2 regions of the Cryptosporangium arvum DSM 44712 genome follow, and region 1 is predicted to be linked to the other one. Evidence: riboswitches for the same ligand, from Rfam matches in the RefSeq annotation. Region 1 holds a riboswitch; the other holds the start of a gene.
The links. A riboswitch is a leader RNA that binds a small molecule or an ion and turns the genes downstream of it on or off. The one in region 1 is predicted to bind ZMP and ZTP.
Positions count from the first base shown of each region.

Region 2: linked by a shared signal. The riboswitch ahead of CRYAR_RS24170 (bifunctional 5,10-methylenetetrahydrofolate dehydrogenase/5,10-methenyltetrahydrofolate cyclohydrolase) and the one ahead of CRYAR_RS09885 (serine hydroxymethyltransferase) in region 1 are both predicted to bind ZMP and ZTP.

Region 1 covers NZ_KK073874.1:2,123,096-2,126,739, reverse strand. Annotated here, with positions in the region: gene CRYAR_RS09890 (HRDC domain-containing protein) at 1-94, shown strand, start outside; gene CRYAR_RS09885 (serine hydroxymethyltransferase) at 144-1,400, opposite strand; ZMP/ZTP riboswitch at 1,425-1,519, opposite strand; gene CRYAR_RS09880 (thiolase family protein) at 1,657-2,859, shown strand; gene CRYAR_RS09875 (3-hydroxyacyl-CoA dehydrogenase NAD-binding domain-containing protein) at 2,856-3,644, shown strand, end outside.
Region 2 covers NZ_KK073874.1:5,320,478-5,324,121, forward strand. Annotated here, with positions in the region: gene CRYAR_RS24155 (response regulator) at 1-401, shown strand, start outside; gene CRYAR_RS24160 (ATP-binding protein) at 404-790, opposite strand; gene CRYAR_RS43560 (STAS domain-containing protein) at 935-1,294, shown strand; gene CRYAR_RS24170 (bifunctional 5,10-methylenetetrahydrofolate dehydrogenase/5,10-methenyltetrahydrofolate cyclohydrolase) at 1,291-2,148, opposite strand; ZMP/ZTP riboswitch at 2,164-2,247, opposite strand; gene CRYAR_RS24175 (hypothetical protein) at 2,247-2,786, opposite strand; gene CRYAR_RS24180 (sensor histidine kinase) at 2,920-3,644, shown strand, end outside.

The DNA.
Region 1 (3,644 bases):
GGACGGCGTCGAGCAGGCTCTGCGCACGCTCGGCGCCCGCGAGTGGCAGATCGGCCTGGTCGGCCCCGGCCTCGTGGAAGCACTCGCCGACTGACGCCGAACCCCGGCTCGCCGGGCGGCGGGCCGGGGTTCGGTTCGGACGGTCAGGCCGGGACGGGGAACGATGCCAGGAGCGCGCGGACCTCGGCGGCGATCGCGTCGAGGGCGGGCTCGTCGCCCTCGGCGGCCACCGCGCGGTCGATGAAGTCCGCGATCAGCGGCATCTCGGCGGTGCCGAGCCCACGCGTCGTGACCGCGGCGGTGCCGATCCGGATGCCCGACGGGTCGAACGGCTTGCGCGGGTCGAACGGCACCGTGTTGTAGTTGAGCTCGATCCCGGCGCGGTCGAGCGCCTTCGCGGCCGGCTTGCCCCCGATGCCCTTGGGCGACAGGTCGGCCAGGATCAGGTGGTTGTCGGTGCCGCCGGAGACCAGGTCGAAGCCGCGCTCGAGCAGGGCGTCGGCCAGCGCGGACGCGTTCGCGACGATCTGGTGGGCGTAGGCCGAGAACTCCGGCGTCGCCGCTTCCTTCAGCGCGACCGCGATCGCCGCCGTCGTGTGGTTGTGCGGCCCGCCCTGCAGGCCCGGGAACACGGCCTTGTCCAGCGGCTTCGCCCACTCCTCGGTGGACATGAGCATCGCGCCGCGCGGCCCGCGGAGGGTCTTGTGCGTCGTCGTCGAGATGATGTCGGCGTGGCCGACCGGCGACGGGTGCGCGCCGCCGGCGATCAGCCCGGCGATGTGCGCGACGTCGGCCGCGAGCACCGCACCGACCTCCTTCGCGATGGCGGCGAAGCCGGCGAAGTCGATCGTGCGCGGCACCGCGGTGCCGCCGCAGAAGATCAGCTTCGGACGCTCGCGCAGCGCCAGGTCGCGCACCTCGTCCAGGTCGACGCGGCCGGTCTCCTTGCGGACGCCGTAGTGCACCGCGTTGAACCACTTGCCGGTGGCCGACACGCTCCAGCCGTGGGTGAGGTGCCCGCCGCTCGGCAGCCCCATGCCCAGCACGGTCTCGCCCGGCTTGAGCACGGCGAGGTAGATCGCGAGGTTCGCCGGCGAGCCGGAGTACGGCTGCACGTTGACGTGCTCGGCGCCGAACACGGCCTTCGCGCGGGCGATCGCCAGCTCCTCGAGCGGGTCTACCAGCTGCTGGCCCTCGTAGTACCGCTTACCGGCGTACCCCTCGGAGTACTTGTTGGTGAACACCGACCCGGTGGCCTCGAGCACGGCCGCGGACACGTAGTTCTCCGACGCGATGAGCCGGATCGTGTCCTGCTGGCGCTGGGCCTCGGCCTCGACGAGCCGGGCGACGTCGGGGTCTTCCGCGGCGAGGTGCGGCGTGGGCGGTTGGTTGAGCGTCATCGAAAAGCTCCCTGATGTCGTCAGCCCCGCCACCCAGGCGCACGGTGTTTTCGTACGGGATCCGTGTCGCTTCCCGGTGGTTGCTTCCACCTTTGACTGCGCCAGTCGCGACGCCTCCACCCTAGCGGCGAGGGGAGGAGCACCCGACGGCGTGTTACATGGGCGGTGTGCCTCGTCACACGTTTTAGGTGCGTTACCGGTCGGTGTTACCGGCGAGTAGCATTCGCGCCAGATATTTCCAATCCGTGGAGGACCTGTGTCCCGTCAGAGCCGTGACGTGGTCTTCGTCGACGGCGTCCGCACCCCGTTCGGCAAGGCCGGGCCGAAGGGGATCTACGCCGAGACGCGCGCCGACGACCTCGTGATCCGCACCATCCGCGAGCTGCTCCGCCGTAACCCGTCGCTGCCGCCTGCGCGGATCGACGAGGTGGCCATCGCGGCCACCACCCAGACCGGTGACCAGGGCCTGACGATCGGCCGGACCGCCGCGCTGCTGGCCGGCCTGCCGAAGTCGGTGCCCGGCTTCGCCGTCGACCGCATGTGCGCGGGCGCGATGACCGCGGCCACGAGCGTCGCCGGCGGCATCGCGTTCGGCGCGTACGACGTCGCGATCGCCGGTGGTGTCGAGCACATGGGACGCCACCCGATGGGTGAGGGCGTCGACCCGAACCCCCGCTTCCTGTCCGAGCGCATCGTCGACCCGTCGGCGCTGGTGATGGGCCAGACCGCGGAGAACCTGCACGACCGCTTCCCGCACCTGACGCGCGAGCGGGCGGACGCGTTCGCGCTCGCCAGCCAGCAGAAGTACGCGAAGGCGCTGGCCAACGGCAAGATCCAGCGCGACCTGGTCACGGTCGCCACCCGCAGCGCGGAGAAGGGCTGGGGCCTGGCCACCGCCGACGAGCCGCCGCGCCCGGAGACGACGCTGGAGGGCCTGGCCGGGCTCAAGACGCCGTTCCGCCCGCATGGCCGGGTCACCGCGGGCAACGCGGCCGGCCTGAACGACGGGGCGACCGCGAGCATCCTGGCCGCCGAGGACGTGGCCCGTGAACTGGGCCTCCCGATCGGCGCCCGGCTGGTGTCGTTCGCGTTCGTGGGCGTGGAGCCCGAGGTGATGGGCGTCGGCCCGGTACCGGCCACCGAGAAGGCGCTGGCGAAGGCCGGTCTGGGCATCGACGACATCGGGCTGTTCGAGCTCAACGAGGCGTTCGCGGTGCAGGTGCTCGCACTGCTCGACCACTTCGGCATCGCCGACGACGACGAGCGCGTCAACCCGTGGGGCGGCGCGATCGCGATCGGTCACCCGCTGGCGTCCTCCGGCGTCCGGCTCTTCACCCAGCTCTCGCGGCACTTCGCGGAGCGTCCGGACGTGCGCTACGGGCTCACCGCGATGTGCATCGGCATCGGCATGGGCGGGGCGGTCATCTGGGAGAACCCGAACTGGGAGGGCACCAAGTGACGACCCCCGAATTCGCTGACGAGGTCGTGACGAACGCGTTCGTCCGCTACCTGGCGCTGCCCGGCCTGGACGGCGAGATCGCGCTGATCACGTTGGACAACGGCAAGGACCACACGCGTCCCTCGACGTTCGGCCCGGGCGGTCTGGCCTCCCTCAACTCCGCTCTGGACGAGATCGAGGCCCACTCGCCGGGCGTCAAGGCGATCGCGGTCACCGGCAAGCCGTTCATCTTCGCGGTCGGCGCCGACCTCGACGGCGTCCCCCGCCTCACCGACCGCGAGCAGGCGCTGGCGATCGGCCGGCTCGGCCACGCGACGTTCGCCCGGCTGCGCGACGCGTCGGTGCCGACGTTCGCGTTCGTGAACGGTGCCGCGATGGGCGGCGGCATCGAGATCGGCCTGCACTGCGACTACCGCACGATCTCCTCCGGCGCGGCCGCGCTCGCGCTGCCCGAGGTGTTCCTCGGACTGGTACCGGGCTGGGGCGGCACCTGGCTGCTGCCGAACCTCATCGGCGCCGGGAACGCGGTGACGGTGATCGTCGAGAACGCGCTGAACCAGAACAAGATGCTCAAGCCCACGCAATACCTGGAGCTGGGCATCGGCGACGTTCTCTTCGAGCCGGCCGACTTCCTGGAGCGGTCGCTGGAGTGGGCGGCCGGGGTGCTGCGTGGAGACGTCGAGGTCGCGCGCCCGGAGATCGACCGCGGGCAAGCCTGGGACGACGCCGTCGCCTGGGGCCGCGCGGTCGCGGACGGCAAGGTGCACGGCGCCTCCCCGGCGCCG
Region 2 (3,644 bases), 3.2 Mb from region 1:
TCGACGAGTACGTGTTCCACGCGCTGCGGGCGGGGGCCGCCGGTTTCCTGGTGAAGGACATCCAGCCGGAGGACTTCCTGCACGCGGTGCGCGTCGCCGCGCGGGGTGACGCGCTGCTCGCCCCGTCGATCACCCGCCGGCTGATCGACCGGTACGTGACCCGGCCGGTGCGGGTGGACACGACCGCGCTGGCCGGGTTGACGCAGCGCGAGCGGGACGCGGTCGCGCTCGTCGCGCAGGGGTACTCGAACGAGCAGATCGCCGGGCTCTGGGTGATCAGCCCGGTGACCGCCAAGACCCACGTGAACCGGGCGATGACCAAGCTTGGCGCCAGGGACCGTGCGCAGCTCGTCGTCCTCGCCTACGAGTCGGGCCTGGTCCGGGGCCCGGACCGCGGCTAACGTCAGCCGCTCGACCTCGGTCGGAGCGTGGTGAGCGCCGCCCACACGGACTTCCCGTCCGGCACCGGGCACACGCCCCAGCCGCTCGCGAACGTGTCGACGAGTCGCAGTCCGCACGGTCCGCGCCCGACCGGGATCGTCGACGGGGTGACCGAGCGGTCGGCCACCGACAGGTGCAGGGAGGAGCCCCGGTAGGCCATCGTGACGAGCATGTCGGTGCGCGCGTGCCGCACCGCGTTGTCGACCAGTTCGGTGACCACCACCGCCGCCGCCTCGCCGACGTGCTCGAGGGACCAGGCCGCGCAGGCCGCCGCCAGCATCCGGCGGGCCTCCGGCGCCGCGTCCGCGGTGGGCCGGAGGTACAGCCGCAGACGGGCGACGTCCGGCATGTGAGCCTCCTCCGACCCGGGCGGCCCGGTGGTACCCCCGCTACGGAGGCGGAACCGCCGGACCGGGTTAGACTTCTGATCGGGTTCGGCCCAGAGCCCGGTCATGCACGCGCGCCCGCCACGGCGCCCTGACCGGAGGTCTCCGTGACCGATTCGTACTTCGCCGAGCCCGACCTCCCTCTCACCGTCACCGTGCGCCGCCACCAGGCCGGTATTCGCCTCGAGCTGACCGGTGAACTCGACCTCCGGACCGAGCCGCTGCTGCTCGGCGCGATCGATTCGCTGCTGCCGCGGCCCGGCGGCCCGGTCATGGTGGACTGCACCGCGTTGCGGTTCATCGACGCGCGCGGGCTCGCGACGCTGCTGCGCGCCCAGGCCACGCTCACCGACGCCGGTTACGGCCTCGCCGTGACCAACCCCTCCGCGGCGCTGCGCCGCATCCTGTCCGCGACCGGTCTGTCCGGCACGCTGCCCGAGCGCTCCCGCCCGAAGCTCGACCGTTAGGCGGTGGCCCGCTCGGCCGCGGCCACCGCGTTGCGGAACAGCATCGCGACGGTCGTCGGTCCGACGCCGCCGACCCGCGGCGTGATGGCCGAGGCCACCTGCTCACACGCTTCGTCGACGTCGGGCAGGAGCCGCCGGCCCGCGTACCGGACCCCGGCGCCGATCACGACCGCGCCCGGGCGCACGTGCTCGGGCCGGACGATGCCCGGCACGCCGGCCGCGGCGACCAGGATCTCCGCGCGGCGGGTGTAGCGCTCCCAGTCCGGGACGCCGGTGTGCACGACGGTGACCGCGGCGTTCGCGGTCGGCCGCTTCTGCGCGAGCAGCATGGCCAGCGGCCGGCCGAGCGTCGCGCCCCGCCCCAGGATCACGACCTCGCGCCCGGACACCGGGATCTCGTAGTGCGCGAGCAGCGCCTCGATACCGGCCGGGGTGCACGGCAGCGGCCCGGGAAGGCCCACCGCGAGCCGCCCCATGTTCGTCGGGTGCATGCCGTCGACGTCCTTGTCGGGCTCGAGGGCCTGCAGGGCGGCGTCGTAGTCGAGGTGGCCCGGGATCGGGTACTGCACGAGCACGCCGTGCACGGTCTCGTCGGTGTTGAACTCGCTGACGACCTCGAGCAGGTCGGCCTGGGTCGCGTCGGCGGGCAGGTGCCGGTGCGGCGAGTCGAAGCCCAGATCGGCGGCCTGCTTCTGCTTGATGCGGATGTAGCCGGCGCTGGCCTCGTCGTCGCCGACCAGGACGGTCGCGAGGCCGGGCCGCACGCCCCGGGCGCGGAGCGCGTCGGCGCGCCGGGCGACGTCGGCGAGTACGGACGCGGCCACCGGGCCGCCGGGCAGGAGTCGAGCCGTCATCGACGCTCCTCGAGGTGCGGAAGCCCAGGCGGTCGACTCCCGCGGAGAGGCTCCCCGATGGTTCGGACCATCCCAGTGCCGCCAGTCGCGTCTACCGGTCAGGATACCGGGGCCGGGACGAGCGCGGCGCGTGCCGTCGCCCGTGCGCCCAGCGCCGCGACGAGCACGACGTTCACGGTGACGGCGAGCCAGCCGACGTTCGCGATGTGCGCCACCGGCCAGCCGAGCGCGGCGACCGCCACCCCGAGCGCGACCCAGGTGTGCTCGCGGCGCAGACCCACCGCGATCAGGAGCAGCGTCAGCGGGAAGCCGAGGCCGAGGACCTTGATCAGCGTCGCGGCGCCGCCGGCGTCGTTGAGGTCGGTGTCGCCCAGCGCGACGTGCAGCGTGTTGAAGCCGTAGCCGATGTTCCCGGCCGCACCGAGCACCCCGACGACCAGCAGTGCGACGGCGAACGCGCCCCGCTGGGTGCCGGCCGCCCAGAACACCACGAGCACGTACCCGGCGGCGCCGAGCACGTGCAGCACGCCCGCGGCCGGGTCGTCCCAGCCGCGGAGCGCGTAGAGCAGGTCGGCGGCGAGGTAGATCAGCGGGGCCACGAGCAGTGACCCGGTCAGCAGGCGGTCGGTGGGTGTCACGGGACGCTCCCTCGGTCGGCGGGTTGCGCTCCACGATCGGGGCTCCGGCGGCCCGGGACATCGGGGCCGGCCCCCGGGGGTCCTAGGGCCAGCCCTGATCCATCCGGCCCCGCGGCTCTGCGACGATGCCGCCATGACCAGCACGGTTCGCGCGGCGGGCACGGGCGTGGCCGCGTTCGTCGTCGCGGGCGCGGGGGCGGGCGTGGCCGCGCTCGTCGTCGCCGGGTTCGTGCTGGGCCCGCACCTGGGCAACCTGCACAACGGTCTGATCGGGGCGTCGTTCGGCGCGGTCGGTCTCTACGTCGTGCACCGCCGGCCGGCGGTCCGCGAGGGCTGGTTGTTCGTCGCGACCGGGGCCGCCCACGCGTGGATGTTCGCCGCGCGGGAGTACGGCCTGCACCCCGGCCCGCTGCCGGGCGCGTCCTGGGTCGGCTGGCTCGGGGTGTGGCCGCTGCCGCTGGTGCTGGTGCTGGTCGGCGTCACGATCATGGGTTTCCCGGACGGGCGGCTGCCGTCGCCGGGATGGCGGCCGGTGGTCGGAGGGCTGGCCGCGGTCGGTCTGGTCCTCTCGGCCGTGTCGGCGTTGTGGCCGGTGGAGTACGCCCGCACCGGGCTGGTCGCCCCGCACCCGCTGCACCTGCCGGGGCGGGCGGACGCGTTCTACGAGATCGCCCGGGGCGTCGGCTACCTGCTGTTCCAGCTGACGTGGGTGGTGTGCGTGGTCGTGCGGCTGCGCCGGGCCCGCGGCGACGAGGCGCGTCAGCTGCGGGTGTTCGTGTTCGCCGCGGTCGGGTCGGGCGCGGCGATGGTGACCGGCCTGCTGATCTGGGGCAGCCCGCTGGCCGGGGTGCTGGCCGT